DNA from 4 places in the Streptomyces sp. NPDC006743 genome. Region 1 is predicted to be linked to each of the others. Evidence: riboswitches for the same ligand, from Rfam matches in the RefSeq annotation. Region 1 holds a riboswitch; each other region holds the start of a gene.

Region 1 (7,294 bases):
GTCCAGGCTGGACCATGGACACGGTAGAGCGGGCCGCGGCCCGGGTCAACGGTCCGTCGCGGGCTCAACACTCCGTCGTGGTCTCAGCAGTCCGTGGTGGTCTCAACAGTCCGCGCGGGCTCAACGGTCCGTCGCGGTTCAGGAGTCCTCGGCCGGTCCGCGCAGTTCCTCGCGTCCGCGCACCCAGGTCCAGAAGTCGACCATCATCTGCTCGTAGCGGATGCCGAACTCCAGCGCCTCCCGCTGCCCCGGCGTCAGCAACTCGCCCACTTCCTCGGCGAGTTCGGCGTACGAGCGCAGGGTGCTCCGGTGCTCGTCCAGCTGGACCGGGGCCAGCACCTGCGGCCGCGCCCCGAACCAGAGTTTGAGGATGCCGCGCTCCCTGGCCTCCACCGGTTCGAACTCCGGGTCACCGAGCCACTCCCGCAGGGCGGTCCGGCCGTGCTCGGTGAGGGCGAGCACCCTGCGGTTGCGCCCGCTCTCCTGCCGTACCTGCTCCAGCAGCCCCGCCTCCAGCAGACGGTCGCACTGCGCGTACACCTGCGCGTGCGGCACCGACCAGAACGGCGCCACCGTCCGCGCCGCCTGCACCTTGACGTCATAGGCACTGGCCTCGCCCAGTTCGTCGATGATCCCGAGCACGAGGAAGGAGGAGGTCGTCAACCGCACGTCAGCCATGAGGCGACGCTACCGCCCCGCTCACGGGCGGCGGACCGTGGCGGGGGGCGGCCCGGGCGGCGGGCGAGGAGTCGGCGGGAAACGGAGGGGGCATGGCTGTACAAGACACCGGAGTGAGGGGCGAGTCGTGTTCTATCACCTGCTGAAACACGTGCTGCTGGGCCCGCTGCTGAGGCTGTTCTTCCGGCCGCGCATCGAAGGACTGGAGCACGTGCCCCGGTCCGGTCCCGCCATCGTCGCGGGCAATCACCTGTCGTTCTCGGACCACTTCCTGATGCCCGCGGTGCTCCGGCGGCGCATCACCTTCCTGGCCAAGGCCGAGTACTTCACCGGCCCCGGTCTCAAGGGACGGCTCACCGCCGCCTTCTTCCGCAGCGCCGGGCAGATCCCGGTCGACCGGTCGGGCAAGGAAGCGGGCCGGGCCGCCATCCGGGAGGGCCTCGGGGTGCTCCGCAGGGGCGAACTCCTCGGCATCTACCCGGAGGGCACCCGGTCGCACGACGGCCGCCTGTACAAGGGCAAGGTGGGCGTCGCGGTGATGGCGCTCGATGCGGGGGTGCCGGTGGTTCCGTGCGCGATGATCGGCACGTTCGAGGCCCAGCCGCCGGGCCGGGCCGTCCCGCGGATCCACCCCGTCGTCATCCGCTTCGGCGAGCCGCTCGACTTCTCCCGCTACGCCGGCATGGAGGGCGAGAAGGCGGTCCTGCGCGCCGTCACCGACGAGATCATGTACGCCATCCTGTCGCTGTCCGGGCAGGAGTACGTCGACCGGTACGCGGCCGACGCCAAGGCCGAGCAGAGCGCGGCACAGGCCGGCCGGGACCGCAGGTTCCCGCGGGCGCCGCTGACCTGACCGGCGGCGGACGGCGAAAGGACGGCCTGCGGCTGCGGCACGGCGAGGGGACGACCGGCGGCTGCGGCACGGCCACGGGACGACCGGCGGCCGCCGCACGGCCCAAGGACAGCCGCGGGCTGCGGCACGGCGAAGGACGGCCAGCGGCGCCGCACGCAAAAGGACGACCGTCGGCTGCCGCACGGCGAAGGGACCGTCTGCGGCTGCCGCACGGTGAAGCTACCGCCGGCGGCTGCGGCACGGCGAAAGGGCGGCCGGGAGATCCGGCCGCCCCTCACCGCGCCTGCCGGACCGCTAGGGCTTCGGCGTGGCGTGCGGACCGCAGGTCACGTCCGCCCCGTCCACCTCGCCGGTGAGCAGGTAGGCGTCCACGCGGCTGTTGATGCACGGGTTGACCAGGCCGGTCACCCCGTGGGAGCCCGCGTCCTTCTCGGTGATCAGACGCGAACCCTTGAAGCGCTGGTGCAGCTCGACGGCGCCCGGGTACGGGGTGGCGGCGTCACGCGTGGACTGCACGATCAGGACCGGCGGCAGCCCCTTGCCGGTCTTGACCTCCAGCGGGGTCCGCTGCTTGACCGGCCAGGTGGCGCACGGCAGGTTCATCCAGGCGTTGGACCAGGTCAGGAACGGGTACTTCGCGTTGAGCCGGGTGTTGTCCCGGTCCCACTTGTGCCAGCTCGTGGGCCACTTGGCGTCGGCGCACTCGACGGCGGTGTACACCGCGTTGCCGTTCTCCGTGGCGATGTTGCCCGCGGTGTCGGACATGTCGGGGGCGGCGGCGTCGATCAGCGGCTGGGGGTCACCGGCGAAGTACTTGCTGAACGCCGTGGCCACCGGCACCCAGGAGGAGTCGTAGTACGGGGGGGTCTGGAAGAAGCCGAGCAGTTCGGCCGGGCCGACGACCCCGCCGATCGGGTTCTTCTTCGCGGTGGCGCGCAGCTGGAGCCACTTGGCCTGGACGGCGTCCCGGGTGGTGCCCAGGTGGAAGCTGGCGTCGTTCTTGGCGACCCAGTCCTGCCAGTCCTTCCAGCGGCCCTCGAAGGCGATGTCCTGGTTGAGGTTGGCCTCGTACCAGATGTTCTCCCGGGCCGGGTTGACGACGCTGTCGACGAGCATCCGGCGCACGTGGCCGGGGAACAGCGTGCCGTAGACGGCGCCGAGGTAGGTCCCGTAGGAGACACCCAGGTAGTTGATCTTCTTCTCGCCGAGCGCGGCGCGGATGACGTCCAGGTCGCGGGCGGTGTTCGGGGTGGTCATCTGCTCGAGCATCGCGCGGCCGGTGCGCTCGTAGCAGCCTTCCGCGTACTCACGCGCCAGCTTGCGCTGGGCCAGCTTGTCGGCCTCGGAGTCGGGCACCGGGTCCGGCTTGGGCGCCTTGACGTACTCCTGCGGGTCCGCGCAGGAGATGGGCGTGGAGTGGCCGACGCCGCGCGGGTCGAAGCCGACGAAGTCGTAGGCCTTCGCCACGTTGGCCCAGACGGGGTTCTTGGAGGTGACCCGGGCCGGGAAGCGCAGGCCGGAGCCGCCCGGACCACCCGGGTTGTAGACGAGGGCGCCCTGGCGCTCGCCCTTGGTGCCGGTGTTGCCGATCCGGTCGACGGCGAGCTTGATCTGCTTGCCGTACGGGTGGGCGTAGTCGAGCGGAACCGAGACGTAGCCGCACTGGATCGGCTTGGCGAGCCCCCAGTCGGCGGGGCAGTCCTGCCAGTCGATGCCGGCCCTGGCGGCGCGGTCCGCGGCGACGGCCGCGCCGCGGGCCTCCCGGTCCTGGCCGTGACGGCTGTCCGCACTGGCCGCGGGGGCCGCCACGGCACCGGCTATCAGGGTCGCCGTGACCAGCGCGCCGGCCGAACCGAACACCACAGCGCGGTTCTTCGGTCTCATAGCCCTCAAGTGGGACCTCCCCGTACATCGTTGCGAATTGGGTACGGGGGATCCTTCCGGCTGTGAGGCGCCTGAGAACAGGGGTCGTTGACCTTCTTTGCCAATCCGATAACCGGCGTATGGTGTTCCGCTCAGCGGAGACGGGAGGGGGGCCCGGCCGGGGCCGGGCGATCGGGGCCGTGGGGGCGGTACCGCCCGGGCTGCGTCGCGGAGTCCGGGGGCGGCCCTGGTGCCGCCAGGGGCGGGGCCGCGCCGTCCGGTGCCGGCCGACGAGAGGGGTGGCCGGGGACCGGCCGGTCCCCGGGCCGGCGGCACGGAGGACAGGAAGGCGGGGTGGACGGCACGGAGGACAGGGAGGGCGGGTTGGCCGGGAGGCCGGGCCGGGGTGGCAGGGGTGCTTCCGGTGGCGTTCAGGGCGCGCAGTGGCGCGCCGGCCCGCGCGCGGCGTGCCGGTCGAGCGCCCGTCTCAGCTCCTCCAGTTCGGCGCCGGACAGGGCGCCGCCCTGGGCGAACTTCAGGATGTGCTCGGCGACCGTACGCACTTTCGTGTTCGTACGCTGCGAGACCTCGCGCAGGACCCGCCAGGCGCTCTCCGGAGGGACGCGTCCGACGGCCACCAGGGCCCCGATGGCCTGGTCGATGACGGCGTGCGAGGTCAGGGCACGCTGCAACTGCTCGTTCTCCTCGTGCAGCCGCTCGTGCTCCGCCACCAGGTCGGTGACGGACAGCGGCTGGAGCGGATGCCGCCTGGACATCGCGAAGAACGCCATGGAGATCCCCTGGGTCGTCGAGCGGCCACAGTTCCGACTCCAGCTTGCTCCATGAGGGCCACGCGCACGACCGGAACGGGCGGCACGGGCTCCCCGGCGCCGCGGGCCGGCCCCGCCGCTGCGCCGGCGGAGCCGAAACGGCCCAAATGACGTACCGCCTTTCGGCGTAGGAAAACGTCCTTTTTCCGGGGCCGTTCGGGTTGCGCGGCGCGTCTGCCCGGATGGCGGAACGGTTTCTTCCGCTGCTGGTCCGGGGCTCGCCGGAGGTGGGGACAGCCGTTCGAGCGCAGAGGTGTCCACCCGAACGGGCGAGCGGTGAGTAACAACACAAACCTCCGGTTCCGTTGGGATTTTCGGACATCCATAGGTGAAGATCCCTGTCTGACGACAAGCCCCCGCCACAACGGCGGGGCGGTCCGGGCGGACGCCGAGTCCTGCCGCCGCCCGGATGACCGGTCGACAGGAGTGGATCGGCAGGAGTGGAGGACCCAAGCACGACGGGTCGCCGGAACGGTCACGCCATGGCCGGATCGAGCTGCCCTTGGGGTGAAGCCGCGCGCCGCGCGGCCGGGCTACTTCGCCAGCCCGAATCCGACAGGTCATCCTTCACAGGCGGCTGACGAAGGGTTGCGCATGACTGCGCTCAATCGTGTCCCGTCGCTCATGGCCCGGGCCGGCACGGCCTCGGCCCTGACCCTCGCCGCCGTCGGCGGCTCGATCGTGGTGCCCGGCGTCGCCTCCGACGCCTCGGCCGCGACCATGGCGACGAAGGCGCTGCAGATCGCGGCGTCCAAGAAGGGCTCCCCCTACCAGTGGGGGGCCACGGGACCCCGCAGGTTCGACTGCTCCGGGCTCACGCTGTACTCCTTCAAGAGGGCGGGCAAGAAGCTGCCCCGCACGGCCGCGCAGCAGTACAACAAGTCGCGGCACATCTCCTCGAAGAGCCGCCGGGCCGGGGACCTGGTGTTCTTCCACTCGGGCTCGTACGTCTACCACGTCGGCATCTACGCCGGCTCGGGCAAGATCTGGCACGCGCCGAAGACCGGGGACGTGGTGAAGCTGGAGAAGATCTGGACCAGGAGCGTCTGGTACGGCCGGGTCAGCTGACCCGCCCGGGGGTGCCGGCGGCGCCGCGGAAGACCGCCGGCACCCCCGGGCGGCGCACACGCCCGACGGGCCACGGGCGCGAAAACGACGCGGCCGGCTGACGGCTGACGGCTGACGGCTGACGGCTGACGGCTGACGGCTGACGGCTGACGGCTGACGGCTGACGGCTGACGGCTGACGGCTGAGTACACCGCGGCGGCTGCCGTGCCGCGCGGGTGACGGCGGGACCCAGGTCCTTCGCAGCTCTTAGGGCTGCCGCACGCCCGGTGCCGTGACCGGGTGGGTGTGCACCGGCCACGGCAGGTCCACGCTGACCGTCTTGCCGCCCTCGCGGGTGGGACGCACGGTCACCCTGCCGCCGCACTCGGCGGTGAGCCAACGGATGATCACCATGCCCCGGCCGTTGTCCTGCTGGACGGCGGCCGGCAGGCGTCTGGGGAACCGGGGGTGGCTGTCGGTGACCCCGATGCGCAGCTGTTCGTCGCGGTCGAGGACCAGGTCCACCCTGAAGGTGGGCGACTGGCCGAGGGTGTGCTGTACCGCGTTGGTGGCCAGTTCCGAGACGATGAGCCGCACGGTGTCGGCGGTGTCCGTGTCCGACGGCAGACCCCACTCCGCCAGCGCGCCGACCGCGTAGGTACGGGCGGCCGCCACCGAGGCGGGATCGCTCGGCAGGGTGACGGATGCTTCCAGGTGGTCTGCCATGGCGACGTCGTCCCTTTCCCGCGGGACCGCGGTCGGACACGGAGCGGATGGTTTCGAGTACGGTCCCGGACTGGTGCTTCGCCGTCAGAGTGCCACCGCCGGGCGGGTCACGGGTGGCGATCCGCCAAGATGTGCATATATCTGTCCCTCGAAGCGGTGAACTCTGCGGCGGGAGGCCGTGGGTGACGCCCGTTCGGGAAGAAGTGAGGAGCCGGTTCCATGCAGCACGGTCCCGCGGTGCGCCGCCGCAAGCTCGGCGCCGAACTGCGCGCGCTGCGCAGCGATGCGGGTCTCACCAGTGGCGAGGCGGCCCGGCTCGTGGGCTGGCACCAGTCGAAGGTGAGCCGGATCGAGACGGGCGCCAGCGGCGTGAAACCGTCCGACGTGCGCTCCCTGCTGGACGCGTACGCGGTCCGCGACGCCCAGCTGCGGGACCTGCTGATGATGCTGGCCGGCTCCGACGACGGTGACGGCAGGCACCACTGGTGGCACGCCTACCGCGGGGTCCTGCCGCCGACGTACCGGGACTTCATCAGTCTGGAGTCGCAGGCGAGCGCGATGCGCACGCTGGAGACGACGGTCGTCCCGGGGCTGCTGCAGACACCGGAGTACGCCCGCGCGGTGACCCGGGCCGCCGTGGACGGGCTCGACGAGGACCGGCTGGACGCGCTGGTGGAGGTGCGGCTGGCCCGTCAGGCCGTGCTGCGGGGCGACCCGCCGCTGACACTCGAGGCGGTGCTGGACGAGGCGGTGCTGCGCCGGGAGGTCGGCGGCCCCGAGATCATGGCGCGGCAGCTCGAGCGGCTGTCGGAGGCGGCGCGGCTGCCCCAAGTGACCCTGCGCGTCCTGCCGTTCACCGCGGGGGCGCATATCGGCCTCACGTGCCCTTTCGTCATCTTCTCATTTAAGAACACTTCTGATCTGGATGTGGTCGTTCTTGACCACTTGACGAGTAGCCTCCATCTGGAGCGGAAAGAAGATGTGGAGGCCTACACCGAGGCCTTCGACACCCTTCGGTTCCACGCACTGTCGATCGAGGACTCGTCGGCCTTCATCGCCGGGATGCACCAGGGCAGGTGACGGCGCGCGAACGGGTCACGCCTTGTCGGACGTCAAGGAGGCACCATGTCCGCTCTGCCTCGTCACGTACCTTCCGCGACCGGTCTGCCCGGCGTGCGGTGGCTTCGCAGCAGCTACAGCACGGGAGCGAACAACTGCGTCGAGACAGCCCGGCCGGCCGCGCCGCCGTACCCCGGACTGCTCGCCGTGCGCGACTCCAAGGACCCGGCCGGGCCCG
Region 2 (7,294 bases), on a different contig from region 1:
TAGCCGGCGGGGGAGGGACGGGCTAGCCGGCCCGGTGCACCACCGCGTCGCACAGCTGGAGCAGCGCGGTCTTGGCATCGCACTCGCGCAGCGGGGCGAGCGCGGACCGCGCCTCCTCCGCGTACCGCACGGTGTCGCGGCGCGCCTGTTCCAGGGCGGGGTGCGCGCGCAGCGCCGCCAGCGCCTCGGCGTGCCGCGCGTCGTCGCTCAGGTCGGAGTCCAGCAGTTCGCACAGGGCGACGTCCTCGGCGAGCCCCAGCCGGGCGGCGCGCTCGCGCAGCCGCAGCACCGGGAGCGTCGCGATGCCCTCGCGCAGGTCGGTGCCGGGCGTCTTGCCGGACTCGTGCGAGTCGGAGGCGATGTCCAGGACGTCGTCGGCCAGCTGGAAGGCCACGCCGAGCCGCTCCCCGTACTGCGTCAGCACGTCCACGACCGTCTCGTCGGCCCCGGACATCATCGCGCCGAACCGGCACGACACGGCCACCAGCGATCCCGTCTTGCCGCCCAGCACGTCCAGGTAGTGCTCGACGGGGTCCCTGCCGTCCTGCGGCCCCGCCGTCTCCAGGATCTGGCCGGTGACCAGCCGTTCGAACGCCAGCGCCTGCACCCGGACGGCCTCCGGGCCGAGGTCGGCGAGGATCTGTGAGGCGCGGGCGAAGAGGAAGTCGCCGGTCAGGACCGCCACCGAGTTGCCCCAGCGGGTGTTCGCGCTGGCCACGCCGCGTCGCACGGCGGCCTCGTCCATCACGTCGTCGTGGTACAGCGTCGCCAGGTGGGTCAGCTCCACCACCACGGCCGACGGCACGATGCCCGGCGCGTACCGGTCGCCGAACTGGGCCGCGAGCATCACGAGCAGCGGGCGGAACCGCTTCCCGCCCGCCTTGACGAGGTGCTGGGCGGCCTCCGTGATGAACGGGACCTCGCTCTTGGTGGCTTCGAGCAGCCCTTCCTCGACAGCCGCCAACCCGGCCTGGACATCGGCTTCGAGAGCCTGGTCCCGCACGCTCAGCCCGAACGGCCCGACGACGGTCACGAGGGGTCTCCTGTCTGCTGGTGTCTGCTGGCGCTACACGGTTTGTCGATAGGTCGCTGCCATCACTCAAGTCAGCGTATCCGGTCACGTTTCGATCACCGATAGCGCCCACCGATACAGGCCAGGTGGTATCGGATCACGACCGATATGTTTTCGATCACCACGTATGAACAGATATTTATCGACTCACTCCTCCCTACCCTGCCCCCTCCCGGGCCTCACACCGAGCACGACAGACCGGGACGGCCCGCGAGGGGCCGCGGCGACGGACGGCCACGGAGCGCGACGAACCCTTGTCCGCGTGAACGGAGCCACAGCCTCACCGAACGTGACAGCCCCCACCACCTCTCCCCTGCCCCGCCCCGACACGACCACTCCCCGCCTCTTCCCCGCCCCACCGCGCCGAAGGAGTCCGATTTACCCTTATTAGCATTTCAATTCCCGTTGGCCGTAAATGCTCCTGGCCGGATTATTCCGTGAGTTGGGTCACGCGCGGCCCGCCGCCCCGCCACTGCCCCGCACACCCCCGCTTCCCTTGCCCCGCATACGAGTTGACCGTTGGCAGAAGCAAAGGATCAAGCGCCCAAAACGCCCCGGATCAAGGTCAACTAGGGCGATGTATGAATCAGGTACTTGTTCGGGACATGTGCTCTCGCATACGTTCCCGGCCAGTCGGGTGGACGCCGAATCCTGCCACCGCCCGACATCCATCGACCGAACCACTTCATGGCAGGAGCGGGGGACCCAGGTAAGTCGCCGGGCCGGAGCGCCGTACGTCGTCCTACGTCGTACGCCGTGCCGGAACGGCTCGGGGTGAAGCCGTGCCACCCGAGGGCACGGCCGGGCACCTCCCCGCCCGAACCCGACAGCTCACCTCGCAGGCGACGGAGAGGAATCCCCCATGCCTGCAAACGGTCAGCGCCGTTCCCGCACCGCCCGCCTCGTCCGCACCCTCGCCGTCTCCGGTACGGGTGCCGCCGTCCTCGCCCTCCCGCTGATCGGCGCCACCAGCGCCTCCGCCGCCCCGGCGGCGACGACCACGGCCACCGCCAAGACGGTGAGCACGGTCGCCTACCCCAACACCCTGGACGGCTGGATCCGCGAGTCGCTCGCGATCATGGGCCAGAAGGGCATCCCCGGCACGTACAACGGCATCTACCGCAACGTGATACGCGAGTCCTCCGGCAACCCGCTGGCCATCAACAACTGGGACTCCAACGCCGCCAAGGGCATCCCGTCCAAGGGCCTGCTCCAGGTCATCCAGCCGACCTTCAACGCCTACCACGTGGCCGGCACGTCGTTCGACATCTACGACCCGGTCGCGAACATCACGGCCGCCTGCAACTACGCGGCCGCGCGCTACGGCTCCATCGACAACGTCTTCAGCGCGTACTGACGGATCCGGCTCTCAGACGAACAGTCGCTCGAGGACGACGGCCACGCCGTCGTCCTCGTTCGACGTGGTGACCTCGTCGGCGACCGCCTTCAGCTCCGGGTGGGCGTCGGCCATGGCCACTCCCCGGGCGGCCCACCGGAACATGGGGATGTCGTTCGGCATGTCACCGAAGGCGAGGGTGTCCTCGGGCCCCAGCCCCAGCCGCCCGGCGGCCAGGGCCAGACCGGTCGCCTTGGTGATGCCGCGGGGCTGCAGCTCCACGGTCCCCGGGCCCGACATGGTGACCGTGACGAGGGAACCGGCCACGCCCCGGGCCGCCGCCGCCAGCTCGTCGTCGGACAGGACGGGATGGCGCAGCAGCACCTTGCTGATGGGCGCGCGCCACAGGTCGTCGCGCCGCGCCACCCGCTGGGCGGGGAGCGTGGGGTGCGGCATGCGGTACTCCGGCTCGATGAGCGTGAGCCCGTCCACCCCGTCCTGGTCGACCGCGGCGTACACCTCCCCCACCTCCGCCTCGATCTTGCCGAGCGCCGTCTCGGCCGTCTCCCGGTCGAGCGTCCGCGACCACAGCAGGCGGTCCGAACCGGCGTCGTAGAGCTGTGCGCCCTGGCCGCACACCGCGAGCCCCGTACTGCCCAGGTCCTTCAGCAGCGAACGTACCCTCGGCGCGGGCCGGCCGGTCACGACGAGGTGCCGGGCGCCTGCCGCCGTCGCCCGCGCGAGTGCCGCGAGGGACCGCTCGGACAGGGTGTCGTCGCCGCGCAGCAGCGTTCCGTCCAGGTCGGTGGCGATGAGGGCGGGGGCGTGGGGAGCGGGCATGATCAGAGAATACGGATCCGCCACGCGGGTGACGTACGGGAACAGGACGGTGCGGCCGGTGCGGGGCGGGTCCTCCACCATGCGGTCCGCCTGTGCCGTCCCCTCGGCCGACCGGACGAACGCGCGGTCCCCGCAGAGCGGATCCGCCCCGTCCGCGTCCCCGGAGACACCGCTCCCGAATCGCCCGCCCCGGCACCCGGATTCGGACATCGCGAACTCTTTCGACACTGCCCAAGACGGCACCTCCCCCGTAACGTGTGGCGCGACCACATGAACGTGTGGCCCGGTGGCCCAGGCGCGCCCAGGTGCCGCCCCCATGGAACGCACGGCACACGAAAGAGAGGCAGAACCCGATGCCCCCCTTCGAGGTCCCCGAGGGCGACCCCTTCGGTCCGCACAACCTTCCCTACGGTGTCTTCTCCCGCGCCGGATCGCAGGAGCGGACCGTCGGCGTCCGGCTCGGCGACCACGTCCTGGACGCGGGCGCGGCGGCCGTGGCGCTCGGCTCCCCCTACGCCGCCCTGCTGGCACGGCCGACCCTGAACCCGCTGCTCGCCGCGGGCCGCACCGCCTGGTCGGACGTGCGGCGCGCGCTGACGGCGTGGGTGACCGTGCCCGCCCACCAGGAGACCGTGGCGCCGTTCCTGCACCCGCTGTCCTCGGTGACCCTCCACCTGCCCTTCGAGGTCGCGGACTACGTCGACTTCTACGCGTCCGAGAACCACGCCCGCAACGTGGGCCGGATCTTCCGCCCGGACGCCGAGGACTCGCTGACGCCCAACTGGAAGCACCTGCCGATCGGTTACCACGGCCGCTCCGGCACGGTGGTCGTGTCGGGCACGGACGTCGTACGCCCTTCGGGGCAGCGGAAGGCCCCCACCGACCCCGCCCCCGTCTTCGGCCCTTCCATCCGGCTGGACATCGAGGCCGAGGTCGGCTTCGTGGTGGGCGTGCCCTCGCGGCTCGGGCAGCCGGTGGCCCTCGCGGACTTCCGCGAGCACGTCTTCGGACTGTGCCTGCTCAACGACTGGTCGGCGCGGGACATCCAGGCCTGGGAGTACGTCCCCCTCGGCCCCTTCCTCGGCAAGTCGTTCGCCACGTCGGTGTCGGCGTGGATCACTCCGCTGGACGCGCTGGAGGACGCACGGCTGGCCCCGCCGCAGCGCACGCACCCGCTGCTGCCGTACCTGGACGACTCCGAAGAGGAGCCCGGCGGCTACGACCTGCGGATCTCCGTCGCGATCAACGGACACGTCGTCTCTCGGCCGCCGTTCTCCACGATGTACTGGACGGCCGCCCAGCAGTTGGCCCACATGACGGTCAACGGCGCCTCGCTGCGCACCGGTGACCTGTACGGGTCGGGCACGGTCAGCGGACCGGAGCCCGCCCAGCGCGGCTCGCTCCTGGAACTCAGCTGGAACGGCCGCGAACCGATCGAACTCCCGGACGGCAAGCGGACGTTCCTGGAGGACGGGGACGTGGTGACGCTGTCGGCGTGGGCGCCGGGCGCGGGCGGGGTCCGGGTGGGGCTGGGAGAGGTCACGGGGCGGATCACGGCGGGGTGACACCCCAGCCGTCGGAGCGGAGACCGCGCGGGACCGGGCACCGCCGGACCACGACACGGGGCGCCCCTCTCAGCCGCCGTGACGGAGATCCTGCCGGCCGGTCGCCGCCGGACCATGACTGGGGGCGCCCGTCCCCGTCATACTGGCGGCGGACCGGGTGGCGCGCACCGCACCGGCACGCGCACCGTGCCCGCACGGTCCGCGCGACACCACCGCGAACACCCGTCGGCCCCACCGCGCACCGCACGCCCGTACCACTGCGGGGACGGCCGCCGGCACCACCGCACCGCACGCCCCGCTCCACCGGCCGTCCCCAGACCCACCGCACCACGCGCAGCACAGCACCAAAGCACAGCCCGTTCCACCGCACGACCCGACACCCGCCCACCTCCGATCAGGATCCGGAGACCGTGGCATGACCGTCTGCCTGCTCCTGCTGAGCGCCGTCGCTCTGGCGGCCGCCGTGCCGGTTCCCCGCGCGCTGACCCGGGCGCGGTGGCCCGAGCGGGAACCCGTGGTCGCGCTGTGGGTGTGGCAGTGCCTGGTGGCCACCGTCCTGCTGTGCTGTCTGGCCGCCCTGGTCCTGGGCGCGGCGGCGGTCTTCCACACCGTGCGCGACCGGGTGTTCGCCCCCGCGCCGGACGCCGTGACCGCCGCCTACGACCTGTCGGTCGCGCCGGCCTGGGCAGCCGCCCTCACCCTGCTCCTGGCGTGCGGCGCCGCCTGGACCACCGCGATGCTCGGCCGTGAACTCGCCGAGGCCCGCCGTCGCCGCGGCCTGGCCCGCGCCCACCTGCGCGAACGCGCCCCCGACCTGCCCGCGGGCCTGCCCGTGGCGCGGGGGCCGATGCTGGTGCTGGAGGACGAGTACCCCGACGCGTGGTGGATGCCCGGCCATCCGCCCCAGCTCATCGTCACGACGGGAGCGCTGCAACGCCTGACGGGCCACCAGCTCGACGCGGTCCTCGCCCACGAGCGCGGCCACGCCCGCGCCCACCACGACTGGCTGCTGCACCTGTCGACCGCGCTCGCGACCGGCTTCCCGCGCATCCCGCTCTTCGCGCACTTCTGCGACCAGACCCACCGCCTGGTCGAGCTGGCCGCCGACGACACCGCCTCCCGCCGTCACGGCCACCTCACCACGGCCCTCGCCCTGATCGAACTCAACCAGCACCGCGGCGTCCTCTCCTGCGCCTCCAGCCACCGTCTGCTCGGTGAACGGGTGGACCGCCTCCTGGAGCCCCCGCCCCGGCTGGACCGCAGGCGCCGGGCCCTGACGACGACGGTGGCGGCCCTGGTACCGCTGCTTCCCCTGCTGATCACGTTCGCCCCCGGACTGACGGCGCTGGGGTGACGGCGCCGGGCGGACGGCGCTGGAGTGACGGGCCCAGGCGGGGCAGAGCTGGAGTGGCGGCGCCGGGCGGGCGCGCGCACCATGGGGCCCGCCCCGCCGCTCATATCCAGTCGTCGTCCGGTTCCGGCTCGGGCTCCGGGCCAGGGTCAGGGCCCGCACCGGCGCCGAACCGGTCGTCGGCCCCCTCGGCCGGTGCCGCCAGCGAGTCCAGAACCCGGATCACGCCCTCGCCGTACGTCGCGAGCTTCTTCTCGCCGACGCCGCCGACCGTGCCGAGCCGGTCCACCGACGTCGGCCAGGCCGTGACGATCTCGCGGAGCGTGGCGTCGTGGAAGATGACGTACGCGGGAACGCCCTGCTCGCGGGCCTGCTCGGCGCGCCAGGCGCGCAGGGCCTCGAAGGCGGGGAGCAGGTGCTCGGGCAGTTCGGCCACGGCGGCCTTGCCCTTGCTCCGCCCGGAGGCGGACGAGGACGACCGCGACGCGGCCGGCCGCTTCGGTTCCTTGCGCAGCGGTACCTCGCGCTCCGCGCGCAGCACCGCGCCGCTGGCGTCGGTCAGCACCAGCGTGCCGTACTCGCCCTCCACCGCGAGCAGGCCCTGGGCCAGCAACTGGCGCACGACCCCGCGCCACTCCCCCTCGGACAGCTCGGTGCCGATGCCGAAGACGGAGAGCTGGTCGTGGTCGAACTGGATCACCTTGCCGGTGCGCTTGCCCAGCAGGATGTCGATGATCTGCACGGCGCCGAACTTCTGCCCGCGCTCGCGCTGGAGCCGGACCACCGTCGAGAGCACCTTCTGGGCGGCGACCGTGCCGTCCCACGTCTCCGGCGGGGTCAGGCAGGTGTCGCAGTTGCCGCAGCCGGACTCCTGCGGTTCCTGGCCGAAGTAGGCGAGGAGCTGGCCGCGGCGGCAGGCGGCCGTCTCGCACAGGGCGAGCATCGAGTCCAGGTGGGCGGCGGCGCGGCGGCGGAAGGACTCGTCCCCCTCACCGGTCTGGATCAGCTTGCGCTGCTGGATGACGTCGTTGAGGCCGTAGGCCATCCAGGCCGTCGACGGCAGGCCGTCGCGGCCCGCGCGGCCGGTCTCCTGGTAGTAGCCCTCGACGGACTTCGGCAGGTCGAGGTGG
Region 3 (7,294 bases), on a different contig from region 1:
CGATCGCGGAGGAGGCCCGCGGGCACGTCAGGTAGTACAACGTCGGGAAGGGTGTGCCGTCGGGCAGCCGCGGGGCCGTCTCCACGACGTCCGGCTGCCCGCACGGGCAGCGGTGCGCGATCGCGCGCAGCCCGCGCGGCGGGCGGCCGAGCTGCTGCTTGAAAGCCTCGACGTCCGCGTCGGTCGGTGCGGTGCGCGGGGTGGGCGGCGGGGGCGTTTCCATGCCTGTCGGGATGTCTCTCTGTCGGTTCACTGGCGGGCGGCGTCGGACTTGTCGACGCCGTACCAGACGTTGGTGTACCAGGGGCGGCGGGCCGTCCCCTGCTCGGCGCGGGACTGCTTGACCGGCCCCGGGTCGACCACGGTGTAACCGGTCTCGCCGGGCAGCACGTAGTGCAGCCTGCGCCGGATCTGCTGCTGGGCGTAGGCGTCGTCCTGCCAGCGCGCCTTCAGGTCGCGCAACTGCTCGACCCGCTGCTGCGCCTGCGCCTTCTGCCGCTCGAGGTCGGCGATGTCGGCGCGCTGGGCGACGTACTGCCGCATCGGGTAGGCGAGGGCGACCACCATCGAGCACACGACGAGCGCGAGCAGCGCGGCGCGCCCGGTGAGCCGGGAGCGGCGGGCCTGGCGCCGGGTCTGGGAGCGGTAGACACGGGCCGCGGTCTGCTCGCCGAGCAGCCTGAGCCTGGTCGCGGTGGAGAACCGGTCCCGGTCCTTCACGGCCATCGTCCCGCCTCCCGTCGGTCGTCTCGTACGCGCCGCACACGCGCGTACGTCCCCGGACACGGTACGGGACCGGGTACGGGGACGTACGGGCGACTGGCTGAGCCTCACTCTTCGCGGCCCGGCTCGGCCGTGGTGCGGTTCAGCCCTCGAAGCGGCTGTTCAGCCCTTGAGCCGCTGCTCAGCCCTTGAAGCGAGGGAAGGCGCTGCGGCCGGCGTAGACCGCGGCGTCGTCGAGGATCTCCTCGATGCGCAGCAGCTGGTTGTACTTGGCGACGCGCTCGGAGCGGGCCGGGGCGCCGGTCTTGATCTGACCGCAGTTGGTGGCGACGGCGAGGTCGGCGATGGTGACGTCCTCGGTCTCGCCGGAGCGGTGCGACATCATGCACTTGAAGCCGCTGCGCTGGGCCAGCTCGACGGCGTCCAGGGTCTCGGTGAGCGAACCGATCTGGTTCACCTTCACCAGCAGGGCGTTGGCGGCGCCCTCCTCGATGCCGCGGGCCAGGCGCTCGGGGTTGGTGACGAACAGGTCGTCACCGACGAGCTGGACCTTCTCGCCGAGCTTGTCGGTGATGATCTTCCAGCCGGCCCAGTCGTCCTCGAACAGCGGGTCCTCGATGGAGACCAGCGGGTAGGCCGCGACCAGCTCCTCGTAGTACTCCGTCATCTCGGCGGCGGAGCGCTCCTTGCCCTCGAAGAGGTACGCGCCGTCCTTGTAGAACTCGGAGGCGGCGACGTCGAGGGCCAGGGCGATCTGCTCGCCCGGGGTGTAACCGGCTTCCTTGATGGCCTCGAGGATGAGGTCGAGGGCCTCGCGGTTGGAGCCGAGGTTCGGGGCGAAGCCGCCCTCGTCGCCGAGGCCGGTGGCCAGACCCTTGCCCTTCAGGACCTTCTTGAGGGTGTGGTAGACCTCGGTGCCCCAGCGCAGGGCCTCGGAGAAGGACTCCGCGCCGATCGGGGCGATCATGAACTCCTGGATGTCCACGTTGGAGTCGGCGTGCGAGCCGCCGTTCAGGATGTTCATCATCGGCACCGGCAGCAGGTGCGCGTTCGGGCCGCCCAGGTAGCGGAAGAGCGGGAGGTCGCTGGCCTCGGAGGCGGCGTGGGCGACGGCGAGGGAGACGCCGAGGATGGCGTTGGCGCCGAGCGAGCCCTTGTTGTCGGTGGCGTCCAGGTCGAACATGGCCTGGTCGATCAGGCGCTGCTCGGTGGCGTCGTAGCCGACCAGCTCCGGGCCGATCTGCTCGATGACGGCCAGGACGGCCTTCTCGACGCCCTTGCCCTGGTAGCGGTTCGGGTCGCCGTCGCGCAGCTCGATGGCCTCGAAGGCGCCGGTGGAGGCGCCGGACGGAACGGCGGCACGACCCGTGCTGCCGTCGTCGAGGCCGACCTCGACCTCGACCGTGGGGTTGCCTCGGGAGTCCAGGATTTCCCGGGCTACGACGACGTCGATGGACGGCACGAGCATCTCCTTCGTGGATGTGACGCTGAAAGTGCGGGGCGGTCTGCCTTGCGGCTGTGCCTTGCGACTAGAGCCTAACCGTCCCGGGCCGCCGACCGACCGACCGACCGTCCCGTGGACAGGGTGACGGTACACATTGTTCCAGCACGGAACAAAGGGCGGAGGGGCGGGGACGCGAACGGGAAGTGAAAAAGCCCCGCCCCGGTGCGTACGGGGGAACACGCACCGGGGCGGGGAGCCCGTGGGGACGGGGGCGGCCCCACGCGGCCTCCATCGTGGAGGCCGCGCCTGGGGAGGGCCTGGGGTACGGCTAGCGGCTCGCTGTCACTTCAGGTGGAGCTGCTGGCCCGGGTAGATGAGGTCGGCGTCGTCGACGATGTCCTTGTTCAGCTGGAACAGCTTCTCCCAGCCGCCGCGCACGCCGTGCTCGGTGGCGATGGAGCTGAGGGTGTCGCCGGCGGTCACCTTGTACTCGCCGTCACCCTTCTTGACCTTCTTGCCGGTCGGGGTGGTGACGGTCTTCTTCGGGGCCGGACGCGTCGCGGAGCGGTCGGCCGCCCGCTGCTCGGTCGAACGGGTCGAGGTGCTGCTCTTGGAGCTGCTGGAGCTGCTGCTCGACGAGGACGACGAGGAGGAGGAAGAAGAGGAGGAGGAGGAGGACGACGAGGAGCTGCTGCCGCCGCTGGAGGAGGCGCCGGACAGGCCCTTGCCGCAGACCGGCCAGGCACCCTTGCCCTGGCCCGCGAGCACCTTCTCGGCGACGGCTATCTGCTGCGACTTGCTCGCCAGGTCGGCGCGCGAGGCGTAGGCGGTGCCGCCGTACGCGGCCCAGGTGGAGTTGGTGAACTGCAGGCCGCCGTAGAAGCCGTTGCCGGTGTTGATGGACCAGTTGCCACCGGACTCGCACTGGGCGACCGCGTCCCACTCGGAGGTGGTGGCGGCGGAGGCGTTGCCGGCCGCCATCAGCGGGCCGGCGACGGCGACACCGGCGACACCGGCGAGTGCGATGGCGCGGGTGGCCTTGGACGGACGACGATGCTTGCCCTTGCCGGAAAACAGCATGGAAGGATCCCCTCACCGACGCCTGCGAGGTGAGCTGTCGGGTTCGGGCCGGTTGAGTTGCCCGGCCGTGCCCTTGGGGAGGCACGGCTTCACCCCCAGCCGCTCCGGTCGTCCGACCGGCGCGGCAACTTACCTTGGGTCCCCCGCTCCTGCCTTCGGCGCTCGAAGCGACGACTGTTCCCGTACGGCCGCTGGCAGGATTCGGCGTTGCGGCAGCCGGGGCTCGCGGTGGCGAGCGGTCATGACCGTAGACAGGTGATCGGCCGGATTTCAAAGACGATCAGGGCTTCTGAGACTCATCCCACACTTTCACCGAATGGGACATTCGACGCGAAGCGTGACGTGAACTCCGCCTACTTTCGGGCGTTTTCAGCGGGGACATCCAGGCTCTGACCGGCGACGATGTGGTCGGGGTCGGCGCCGATGGAGCCCTTGTTCGCGTCGTAGAGCGCGTGCCATCCGCCGTGGAGGTCAAGGGAGTCGGCGATGGACGTGAGGGAGTCGCCGGTGCGGACGGTGTAGGAGGCGGCGGACGAGGCGTGGGCGGCGCCGCCCTCGCGCGAGGCGTGCCGGCCGCCCGTCGCGCCCGTACGGCCCTCGGCGGCCCCTTCGTCGGCACTGCCGCCGCGGTGGCGGCCGCCTCCGAGCGCACCGGTGTCGACGAGGGCCGAAGAGCCGACGCTCTGCCCGTAGTTGTCCGGGGAGCCGGACTCGTCCCCGCCGCCGGAGCCGTCCGGCCACGGGGTGGTGTCGGACGCGTCCGGGCCGTGGGAGGTGCCGGACTTGGGCGGGTTGCCCGTCTTGGTGGGCGAAGAGGGCGAAGTGGAGGGCTTCGTGGCGGAGTCGCCCGGTGCGCCGCTCCCGTGGGCGGAGCCGACTCCCTTGGGGGTCTGCGCCGAAGAGCCGGACGAACCGGACGAGTCGCCCGTACCGCTCTGCGTGCCGTCAGGCAGACCCGGGTCGTTCACGCCGGACGGCCCCGAACCGTCCGCCCCGCCGCGCCCCTCGGAGTCGTCGGCGCCGTCGGCTGAACCGGACGATCCGGAGGAACCGGAGGAGCCAGAGGTGCCCGAGGACCCGGTCGAGCCGGAGGAGCCCGCAGTGGTCCCGTCCGAGCCGGACTTCGAGGACGACGAGTCGCCGCCCACGCCCGTGTCGACGTCCGCCGCGCCGGAACTCCTGGTGAGCCCGGAGAGCAGCCCGCAGGTGTGCCAGGCGCCGGGACCGCGGTCGGCGAGGATCTTCTCGGCCACGGCTATCTGCTGGGAGCGGCTGGCCTGGTCGGCGCTGGCCGCGTAGGACAGGCCGCCGTACTTCTCCCAGTCGTCCTGGGTCAGCAGCAGGCCGCCGTAGTAGCCGTTGCCGTTGTCGGCGCTCCAGGAGCCGCCGGTCTCGCACTGTGCCACCTTGTCCCAGGTGGTGCCGTCGGCCGCGCTCGCGCCGGAGGCGGCGACCAGGGGGATGGCGATGGCCGATCCGGTCACTCCGGCGGCGACGATGAGGGCCGGAGCCTGACGGGGGCGACGGTGACGACCGTTCCCGGAGAGCATGCGGAGACCTTTCGCACGACAACAGTGACCGGCGTGGCGGGAGGCTGGAAGGCCCCGGCGTCACACTGATGGGTGAAAGTAGCCGGTGACGATCACTTGTCACAAGTTAATGCCGCACAGATCACGTGACGATCACATAGTTGAGCGCGTGTCACCTTCGTGGCCGTCAGTGCCGGGGTGTACGGCCCCGAAGCGCACGGGCAGGGTCCGCAGCCCGCGCATGATGAGGCCGCCGCGCCAGCGCAGGTCCGCCGGGTCGGCGTCGAGCCGCAGGTCGGGCAGCCTGGTGAGGAGGGTGGCCAGCGCGGTCTGTCCCTCCAGGCGCGCGAGGGGGGCGCCCAGGCAGTAGTGGATGCCGTGCCCGTACCCCAGGTGCTGGTTGTCGCGGCGGCCGAGGTCGAGGGTGTCGGGGTGGGCGAACCGCTCCGGGTCGCGGTCGGCTGCGGCGAGGACGACCAGGACCGGGTCGCCGGCGGCGATGTCCTGCCCGCCCAGGGTGAGCGGCCGGGTGGCGAACCGCCAGGTCGCCAGCTCCACCGGCCCGTCGAAACGCAGCAGTTCCTCCACCCCGGTCTCCAGCAGTCCCCGGTCGCCGCCGGCGAGGGAACGCTGCAGCCGTTCCCGCTCGCCGGGGTGGGTGAGCAGGGCGTACATGCCGTTGCCGATGAGGTTGACGGTCGTCTCGAAACCGGCGAACAGGAGGATGAAGGCCATCGCGGCGGCCTCGTTCTCGGTGAGGTGCTCGCCGTGGTCGGAGGCGCGGATGAGACCGGAGATGAGGTCCTCGCCCGGGGTGGGTTCGGCGGGCAGCGCCTCGCGCTTGCGGTGGATCAGCTCGGCCAGGTAGCCGCGCATCTTCTTCACCGAACGGGCCACACCGCCCCGGGGGCCCTTGCCGTGCCGGATCATCATGCCCGCCCAGTCCCGGAAGTCGTCCTGGTCCTCGCGGGGGACGCCGAGCAGGTCGCAGATGGCGTAGATGGGCAGCGGGAAGGCGAACTCGTGGATGAGGTCGGCGGTGCCGCGCGCGGCGAAGGAGGCGATGAGGCCGTCGGCCAGTTCCTGCACGCGCGGCGCGAACTCGGCGACCCGGCGGGGCGTGAACGCCTTGCTGACCAGCCGGCGCAGCCGGGTGTGGTCCGGCGGGTCGATGTTCAGCAGATGCGTCATCAGGTCGGCCTTGCGCTCGCCGGGGATGCCGGTCCTGCCCCGGGCGTGCGCGGGCTCGTCGTGGTGGGCCGGGTTCTTGGACAGCCGGGAGTCGGCGAGGGCCTGCCGGGCGTCGGCGTACCGGGTGACCAGCCAGGCCTCCACACCGCTGGGCAGCCGGGTGCGGTGCACGGGGGCGTGCTCGCGCAGCCAGGCGTACGCCGGGTAGGGGTCGCTGGCGAATTCCCAGGTGAACAGCGGGGGCGGGGCGGGGACGGAGGAGGGGGTGTCCGGCTGGTCGTGCATGGGGCGACAGTAGCCGCCTGGGCGGAGGGCGGCCGGGCGGGGCGGGCGGACGCCTCGGGTCCGCGCCCCCCTTCTCCCGGCGCTCTCAGGCGCCCTCCGTCTTCCTGATCGCGTCCCTGTACGCGCGGGCCGCCGCCCGCAGTGCCGCCTCCGGGTCGACCCCATCGGTCTCGGCGCGGGCGGCCAGGGCCAGGAGTTCGTAGCCGATGCCCTCGCCCCGGGGCAGGGGCACCTGGAGGCCCGCCGTGCGTGCCCGCGAGGCGAGTTTCGCCGCGAGGGCGAGGCCGGGCTGGTGGACGGGGACGCCGTCCGTGACGGAGGCGCGCCGCTTCTCCTCCGCCTTGGTGCGCAGCCAGTGCTCCTTGACGTCCTCGGGGGTCTCGGCGCTCTCCTCACCGAAGACGTGCGGGTGGCGGTGGATCAGCTTGGCGACGATGCCGCCCGCGACGTCGTCGACCGAGAAGGGCTCCTCGGGGTCCTCCTCGGCGATACGGGAGTGGAAGACGACCTGGAGCAGCACGTCCCCCAGTTCCTCGCGCAGCTCGTGCCGGTCACCGTCCTCGATCGCCTCGACCAGCTCGTAGGCCTCCTCGATGCCGTACTTCGCCAGGCCCTGGTGGGTCTGCCGGGACGACCAGGGACATTCGGCGCGGATGCGGTCCATCACCTGCACCAGGTCGAGCAGGCGGGCGCCGGGCAGGTCGTAGGAGGCGGGGAGCAGCTCCAGCTCCGGCATGGCGAGGCGGCCGGAGCCGGCGAGCCGGGCGAGGCCGTCGGTGAGGGCCGGTTCGCCCTCGCCCGTGGCCACGACCACGACCGTGCGGCCGCCGGCGCAGGCACCGACCAGGTCCTCCGCGGTCGGGGACGCCTCGGTCACGGTGACGCCCGCCTCGCGCAGGTACGGCAGTTGCGGATGCGTCCCGTCCGCGCACAGCACCCGGTCGGCCGTGCGCAGCGCCTGCCAGGCGGGCCAGGACAGCAGGCCGGGGGCGACCCGGTGGCTGGTGGTGAGCAGGACGATGCGGCCGGCGGGGGCCGTCTC
Region 4 (7,294 bases), on a different contig from region 1:
CCCGTCCGCCCCGATCCGCTTCCGCTCCCGGCGTACGGCGAGCGGGAACTTCGCCAGCGGTCCGCACGCTTGCATACAGTGGCAGGACCGGCAGGAACAGGGCGGTTCCCGGACCGCCACCGCGATCGAAGGGACGTACATGCCCATGGGTCACACGGCCACAGCCGAGGCAGGCTCCGGCGGCCTGACAGCGACCGAGCACCGCCTGGCCAACGGCCTGCGCGTGGTGCTCTCCGAGGACCACCTGACCCCGGTCGCGGCGGTGTGCCTCTGGTACGACGTCGGCTCCCGCCACGAGGTCAAGGGGCGTACCGGCCTGGCTCACCTTTTCGAGCACCTGATGTTCCAGGGCTCCGCCCAGGTCAAGGGCAACGGCCACTTCGAACTGGTGCAGGGCGCGGGCGGCTCCCTCAACGGCACCACCAGCTTCGAACGCACCAACTACTTCGAGACCATGCCCGCCCACCAGCTGGAACTGGCCCTCTGGCTGGAGGCCGACCGCATGGGCTCGCTGCTCGCCGCGCTGGACGACGAGTCGATGGAGAACCAGCGCGACGTCGTCAAGAACGAGCGCCGCCAGCGCTACGACAACGTGCCCTACGGCACCGCGTTCGAGAAGCTGACCGCCCTCGCCTACCCGGAGGGCCACCCGTACCACCACACGCCCATCGGGTCCATGGCGGACCTGGACGCGGCCACCCTGGAGGACGCGCGCGCGTTCTTCCGGACGTACTACGCGCCGAACAACGCCGTCCTCTCGGTCGTCGGCGACATCGACCCGCGGCAGACCCTCGCGTGGATCGAGAAGTACTTCGGCTCCATCGCCGCCCACGACGGCAAGCCGCAGCCCCGCGACGGCTCGCTGCCCGAGGTCATCGGCGAACAGCTGCGCGAGGTCGTCGAGGAGGAGGTCCCGGCCCGCGCCCTGATGGCCGCCTACCGGCTCCCGCACGACGGCACGCGCGCGTGCGACGCGGCCGACCTCGCGCTGACCGTCCTCGGCGGCGGCGAGTCCTCCCGGCTGTACAACCGGCTGGTGCGCCGCGACCGCACGGCCGTCGCCGCCGGGTTCGGCCTGCTGCGGCTGGCCGGCGCGCCCTCCCTGGGCTGGCTCGACGTGAAGACCTCCGGCGACGTCGAGGTGCCGGTCATCGAGGCCGCCATCGACGAGGAACTGGCCCGGTTCGCCGAGGAGGGCCCGACCGCCGAGGAGATGGAGCGCGCCCAGGCCCAGCTGGAGCGCGAGTGGCTGGACCGGCTCGGCACGGTCGCGGGCCGCGCCGACGAACTGTGCCGCTACGCCGTCCTGTTCGGTGACCCGCAGCTCGCCCTGACCGCCGTCCAGCGGGTCCTGGAGGTGACGCCCGAGGAGGTCCAGGAGGTCGCCAAGGCCCGCCTGCGCCCCGACAACCGCGCGGTCCTCGTCTACGAGCCGACCGCCCCCGACGCACAGGAGCAGGCACCGGACGCGGACGCCGCGGCCGGCGACGACACCGAGGAGACGGCGAAGTGAGCGAACTGGCCACCATGGAGTTCCACCCCCGTCCCCAGGCGGGCGAGGCCCGGCCGTGGGCGTTCCCGGCCCCCGAGCGCGGCACGCTGGACAACGGCCTGACGGTGCTGCGCTGCCACCGCCCCGGCCAGCAGGTCGTCGCCGTGGAGGTGCTCCTCGACGCACCCCTGGACGCCGAGCCGGCCGGCCTGGACGGCGTCGCCACGATCATGGCGCGGGCCTTCTCCGAGGGCACCGACAAGTACTCCGCCGAGGAGTTCGCCGCCGAACTGGAGCGCGCGGGCGCCACCCTGGACGCGCACGCCGACCACCCCGGCGTACGGCTCAGCCTGGAGGTCCCGGCCTCCCGGCTGGCCAAGGGGCTCGGGCTGCTGTCGGACGCCCTGCGGGCACCGGCGTTCGCCGAGTCCGAGGTCGAACGGCTGGTGCGCAACCGGCTCGACGAGATCCCGCACGAGCTGGCCAACCCCTCCCGCCGGGCCGCCAAGGAACTCTCCAAGGAGCTGTTCCCGGCCACCGCGCGCATGTCGCGCCCCCGCCAGGGCACGGAGGACACCGTCGGCGCCGTCGACGCGTCCGCCGTCCGCGCCTTCTACGACCGGCACGTGCGCCCCGCGACGGCCACCGCCGTGGTCGTCGGCGACCTCACCGGCATCGACCTCGACGAGCTGCTGGGCGAGACCCTGGGCGCCTGGACCGGTTCGCGGGCCGAGCCGCGGCCCGTGCCGCCGGTCACCGCCGACGACACCGGCCGCGTCGTGATCGTGGACCGGCCCGGCGCCGTCCAGACGCAGCTGCTCATCGGCCGGACCGGCCCCGACCGGCACGACCGGGTGTGGCCGGCCCAGGTGCTCGGCACCTACTGCCTGGGCGGCACCCTCACCTCCCGCCTGGACCGCGTCCTGCGCGAGGAGAAGGGCTACACCTACGGGGTGCGGTCGTTCGGCCAGGTGCTGCGCTCCGCGCCCGACGGCACCGGCGCGGCGATGCTCGCCATCAGCGGCTCGGTCGACACGCCGAACACCGGGCCCGCGCTGGACGACCTGTTCACCGTGCTGCGCAAGCTGGCCGCCGAGGGCCTCACCGAGGCCGAACGGGACGTCGCCGTGCAGAACCTCGTCGGTGTGGCGCCGCTCAAGTACGAGACGGCCGCCGCCGTGGCGAGCACGCTGGCCGACCAGGTCGAGCAGCACCTGCCCGACGACTACCAGGCGACGCTCTATCAGCAGCTCGCCGGGACCGGCACGGTGGAGGCCACCGCGGCGGTCGTCAGCGCCTTCCCGGTGGACCGGCTGGTGACGGTGCTCGTCGGGGACGCGGCGCAGATCAAGGAGCCCGTCGAGGCGCTCGGCATCGGCCCGGTGACCGTCGTCACCGCCGAGTAGCGCGGCCCGGCACGCGCGCGTGGGGCCCTGGTGACGGACGCGTCACCAGGGCTCTGTGATGTCCGGATTGGGGGAGTGGCTGCGCTTCTGCCCTGTGGCCTGCGCTACAAAAACCCGGATCCGTTTGGGATCGGAAAGCGGGCCCGTCTAGCGTCGGTCCGGCTGTTCGTCGGGCAGTGCGCCGCACCCGCGGCACCGGACAGTCATCGCCGAGTCCCCGTACGGCGCGAGCCAGGGGAGCCGGGGACCCACGCAGTCCCTGGGGTGAATCGGGCGCCGCGCACGCGCGCGGGGCCCGTAGGAGACCTTCCTGCTCCGAACCCGTCAGCTAACCCGGTAGGCGAGAGGGAAGGAAAGGACCAGCCACCACATGGCGTTCACGCGCGCCACCGGGAAGCACCGCCGTCCCGGCCGGGTGCAGCGCACCACCGCCCGCGCGGCGGGTGTCGCGGCCCTCACCACCACCGGCGTCATCGGCACCCTCGCCGCCTCGCCGGCCCTGGCCGCCGAGACCCCGGCCCCCGCGGACACCGGCCTCACCCCGGTCGTCAGCCTCGGCGACACCGTCGCCGAGCGGGTCGACGCCCAGGCGGCCGCCCAGCTGGAGGCGGCCCGGCACAAGCAGGCCGAGGAGGCCGCGCGCAAGCGGGCCGCCGAGCAGGCGAAGAAGGCGCGCGAGGCCAAGGAGCGGGCCGCCCGCGAGGCCGAGCGCGAGCGCCTCAACACCTTCGTGCCGCCGATCACCGGCTCGTACGTCTCCACCGGCTACAAGACCGGTGGCTCCCTGTGGTCCTCCGGCTCGCACACCGGCATCGACTTCCACGCCGCGAGCGGCACCGCGGTGCACGCGGTCGGCGTCGGCACCGTCGTGCAGACCGGCTGGGGCGGGGCGTACGGCAACCAGATCGTGATCAGGATGGCCGACGGCATGTACACCCAGTACGGGCACCTGTCGTCCATCGGTGTCTCGGTGGGCCAGCAGGTCACGCCGGGGCAGCAGATCGGCCTGTCCGGCGCCACCGGGAACGTCACCGGCCCGCACCTGCACTTCGAGGCGCGCACCACCCCCGACTACGGCTCCGACGTCGACCCGATCGCCTACCTGCGCAAGCACGGCGTGCACGTCTGACGGCGGCACCTGCGAGGGCGTGCCCGTCCGAGGGCCCGTACCGCCGAACACGTGGACGCTGATCACGCGGACATCTGAACGACACCGAAAACCCCGGCCGCCCGGCCGGGGTTTTCGGTATTCCCGGGCTCCGCGTTGACCAAAAAATAACCCCGGATTCCGTCGTGCGGTCGGAAATTCCCGCGCATTGTCATAGAGTCGCCGGAACACGCGTTCGTCGCGGAGTTCCACGGGATCAATGCGGAGGTCGGTCATGCGCGTTCCGGCGCACTCGGTGTGCACGGCGATCCGGGACGACATCGTCGCCGGCGTCCACGAGCGCGGTGCCCGGCTCGCCGAGGAGGTCCTCGCCCGGCGCTACGGCGTCTCGCGCGTGCCCGTGCGCGAGGCCCTGCGCACCCTGGAGGCCGAGGGTTTCGTCGTGACCCGCCGGCACGCCGGCGCGTGTGTCGCCGAGCCCACCGGGCAGGAGGCCGCCGACCTGCTGGAGATGCGCCTCCTGCTGGAGCCGCTGGGCGCGGCGCGGGCCGCCCAGCGGCGCACCGAGGCCCATCTGAAGGTGCTGCGCGGCCTGGTCAGGCTGGGGCGGGAGCGGGCGGACAGCGGCGGCGAGGAACTGCGGTCCCTGGCGGCCTGGTTCCACGAGACCCTGGCGCAGGCCTGCGGCAGTCCCGCGCTGACCGCCGTCCTGACCCAGCTCCGGTACAAGATCGCCTGGATGTACGGGGTGCCGGACCCGGCCGACCCGGTCGAGGCCTGGGACGAGCACGGGGCGATCGTGGACGCCGTGGCGCGCGGCGACGCCGAGCGCGCCCGGGCGCTCACCGCCCTGCACACGGAGCGGGTCACCGCCGCGCAGCGTGTGAGGGCCCCGAAACGTCCCGTCAACACTTCGGGCGTCCGGCATTAACAAGGCTGCCGTATACAAAGAGGAAATCGACCCGAAGAAGCACCGGACCGCTATTCGCGCACCATGAATTCGCGCGTTTTTCCGGCGTGCGTCCGGTCGCGTTCTCGGTATGCGCCCGATCGCGTTCCGCCGGGCGCCACGATCGCGATTTTGTGCGCGCGAACTCTTCCGGAACGCGGGAACACGCGAAAGCCGCGCCGCCCGGAAAGAAAAGGGCGACGCGGCTTTCGTGTGCGCTGCGCCGTGCGGCACCGCGGCCGGTGAGCGGCGGCCGGGCGGAGCCGTGGCCACGCCCGGCACGCGGTGCGCGGTGAGCGGTCAGACGGTCTCGGGAAGCTCCTCGAGACCCTCGGCGACCAGCTTGGCCAGCCGGTCCAGGGCGGCGTCCGCACCCTCGGCGTCGGAGGCGAGGACGATCTCCTCGCCGCCCTGCGCGCCGAGGCCGAGGACGGCCAGCATGGAGGCCGCGTTGACGGGGTTGCCGTCGGCCTTGGCGATCGTCACGGGGACCCCTGCGGCCGTGGCGGCCCGGACGAAGATGGAAGCGGGGCGGGCGTGGAGGCCCTCGGCCCAGCCGACGTTGACGCGGCGCTCAGCCATGTGATGCTGCCCTTCAGTGTTTCAGGTTGTCTAGACCAGTTTCCCATACGTGAAGCACGTCCCGGACGGCACCGCAACCGGTGTCCCGGCGGTGCCGGACCGCGGCCTCGGTCCGGCAGGTGCCCGCCCGGGCGCGTCCTCGCGCGTGGTGCTCCACAGACTGCCTCGCGCCGCTGTCGGACGCGAGCCGTACTCTGGGGCCCATGCGCACCTCGTCGGACCGGCACGAGTATCCCGCCCACTGGGAGGCGGACGTGGTGCTGCGCGACGGCGGCACCGCGCGGATCCGCCCCATCACCGCCGAGGACGCCGACCGGCTGGTCAGCTTCTACGAACAGGTGTCGGACGAGTCCAAGTACTACCGCTTCTTCGCGCCCTACCCGCGCCTGTCCGCGAAGGACGTCCACCGCTTCACGCACCACGACTTCGTGGACCGGGTGGGACTCGCGGCCACCATCGGCGGCGAGTTCATCGCCACCGTACGCTACGACCGCCTCGGCGCCGCCGGAGCGCCCGCCGCCGTGTCCGCCCCCGCCGTCTCGTCCGCCTCCGCGTCCGCCGCCTCCGCGCCCGCCGACGAGGCCGAGGTCGCCTTCCTGGTGCAGGACGCCCACCAGGGCCGCGGCGTCGCCTCCGCCCTCCTGGAGCACATCGCGGCGGTCGCCCGCGAGCGCGGCATCCGCCGTTTCGCCGCGGAGGTGCTGCCCGCCAACAACAAGATGATCAAGGTGTTCACCGACGCCGGGTACACCCAGAAGCGCAGCTTCGAGGACGGCGTCGTACGCCTGGAGTTCGACATCGAGCCGACCGGCCGCTCGCTGGCCGTGCAGCACGCGCGCGAGCAGCGCGCGGAGGCGCGCTCGGTGCGGCGGCTGCTGGTACCCGGCTCGGTCGCCGTCATCGGAACGGGCCGCGCGCCCGGGGGCGTGGGCCGCACCCTCCTCGGCCATCTGCGCGAGGCCGGTTTCACCGGCCGGCTGTACGCCGTCAACCGCGCCTTCGGCCAGGAGTGCGAGGAGATCGACGGGGTGCCCGCCCGCCGCTCGGTGCGGGAGATCGACGGGCCGGTCGACCTCGCCGTGGTCGCCGTACCGGCCGAACAGGTGCCCGATGTGGTCACCGAGTGCGGCGAGCACGGCGTGCAGGGACTCGTCGTGGTCTCCGCCGGGTACGCGGAGAGCGGCCCGGAGGGGCGCGAGCGCCAGCGCGCCCTGGTGCGCCAGGCACGCACGTACGGCATGCGGATCGTCGGGCCGAACGCCTTCGGGATCGTCAACACCTCGCCCCGGGTCCGGCTGAACGCCTCCCTCGCCCCCGAGATGCCCCGGCCCGGCCGGATCGGCATGTTCGCCCAGTCCGGCGCCATCGGGATCGCCCTGCTCTCCCGGCTGCACCGGCGCGGCGGCGGGGTGACCGGGGTGACGGGCGTGTCGACCTTCGTCTCCTCCGGCAACCGCGCGGACGTCTCCGGCAACGACGTCCTCCAGTACTGGTACGACGACCCCGACACCGACGTCGCCCTCATGTACCTGGAGTCCATCGGCAACCCGCGCAAGTTCACCCGGCTCGCCCGGCGCACGGCGGCGGTGAAGCCGCTCGTCGTCGTGCAGGGGGCCGGCTCGGCGCCCCAGGGGCACGCGGTCCGGGCGACGCGGCTGCCGCACGCCACGGTCTCCGCGCTGCTGCGGCAGGCCGGCGTGATCCGGGTGGACACCATCACGGAACTGGTCGACACCGGGCTGCTGCTGGCCCGGCAG

The links. Region 1 has a riboswitch for cyclic di-AMP ahead of ABZ719_RS06870 (C40 family peptidase). Riboswitches for the same ligand answer to the same signal wherever they lie in the genome.
Positions count from the first base shown of each region.
Region 2: another riboswitch for cyclic di-AMP. It lies ahead of ABZ719_RS29475 (transglycosylase SLT domain-containing protein); the one in region 1 lies ahead of ABZ719_RS06870 (C40 family peptidase).
Region 3: another riboswitch for cyclic di-AMP. It lies ahead of ABZ719_RS20535 (transglycosylase family protein); the one in region 1 lies ahead of ABZ719_RS06870 (C40 family peptidase).
Region 4: another riboswitch for cyclic di-AMP. It lies ahead of ABZ719_RS30180 (M23 family metallopeptidase); the one in region 1 lies ahead of ABZ719_RS06870 (C40 family peptidase).

Region 1 covers NZ_JBEYJA010000005.1:151,334-158,627, forward strand. The annotation lists gene ABZ719_RS06850 (PadR family transcriptional regulator) at 139-678, opposite strand; gene ABZ719_RS06855 (lysophospholipid acyltransferase family protein) at 806-1,531, shown strand; gene ABZ719_RS06860 (alpha/beta hydrolase) at 1,826-3,415, opposite strand; gene ABZ719_RS06865 (ANTAR domain-containing protein) at 3,826-4,185, opposite strand; cyclic di-AMP (ydaO/yuaA leader) riboswitch at 4,601-4,815, shown strand; gene ABZ719_RS06870 (C40 family peptidase) at 4,819-5,292, shown strand; gene ABZ719_RS06875 (ATP-binding protein) at 5,539-5,997, opposite strand; gene ABZ719_RS06880 (helix-turn-helix transcriptional regulator) at 6,217-7,077, shown strand; gene ABZ719_RS06885 (DUF397 domain-containing protein) at 7,123-7,294, shown strand, end outside.
Region 2 covers NZ_JBEYJA010000048.1:92-7,385, forward strand. The annotation lists gene ABZ719_RS29470 (polyprenyl synthetase family protein) at 23-1,033, opposite strand; cyclic di-AMP (ydaO/yuaA leader) riboswitch at 1,736-1,930, shown strand; gene ABZ719_RS29475 (transglycosylase SLT domain-containing protein) at 1,935-2,429, shown strand; gene ABZ719_RS29480 (HAD family hydrolase) at 2,442-3,248, opposite strand; gene fahA (fumarylacetoacetase) at 3,602-4,813, shown strand; gene ABZ719_RS29490 (M56 family metallopeptidase) at 5,229-6,167, shown strand; gene recQ (DNA helicase RecQ) at 6,268-7,294, opposite strand, start outside.
Region 3 covers NZ_JBEYJA010000024.1:13,662-20,955, forward strand. The annotation lists gene ABZ719_RS20520 (DUF501 domain-containing protein) at 1-223, opposite strand, end outside; gene ABZ719_RS20525 (septum formation initiator family protein) at 250-726, opposite strand; gene eno (phosphopyruvate hydratase) at 905-2,191, opposite strand; gene ABZ719_RS20535 (transglycosylase family protein) at 2,510-3,247, opposite strand; cyclic di-AMP (ydaO/yuaA leader) riboswitch at 3,252-3,418, opposite strand; gene ABZ719_RS20540 (transglycosylase family protein) at 3,601-4,797, opposite strand; gene ABZ719_RS20545 (cytochrome P450) at 4,930-6,252, opposite strand; gene ABZ719_RS20550 (nucleoside triphosphate pyrophosphohydrolase) at 6,338-7,294, opposite strand, start outside.
Region 4 covers NZ_JBEYJA010000050.1:26,294-33,587, reverse strand. The annotation lists gene ABZ719_RS30190 (pitrilysin family protein) at 140-1,513, shown strand; gene ABZ719_RS30185 (pitrilysin family protein) at 1,510-2,898, shown strand; cyclic di-AMP (ydaO/yuaA leader) riboswitch at 3,096-3,256, shown strand; gene ABZ719_RS30180 (M23 family metallopeptidase) at 3,269-4,027, shown strand; gene ABZ719_RS30175 (GntR family transcriptional regulator) at 4,281-4,937, shown strand; gene ABZ719_RS30170 (HPr family phosphocarrier protein) at 5,256-5,537, opposite strand; gene ABZ719_RS30165 (GNAT family N-acetyltransferase) at 5,741-7,294, shown strand, end outside.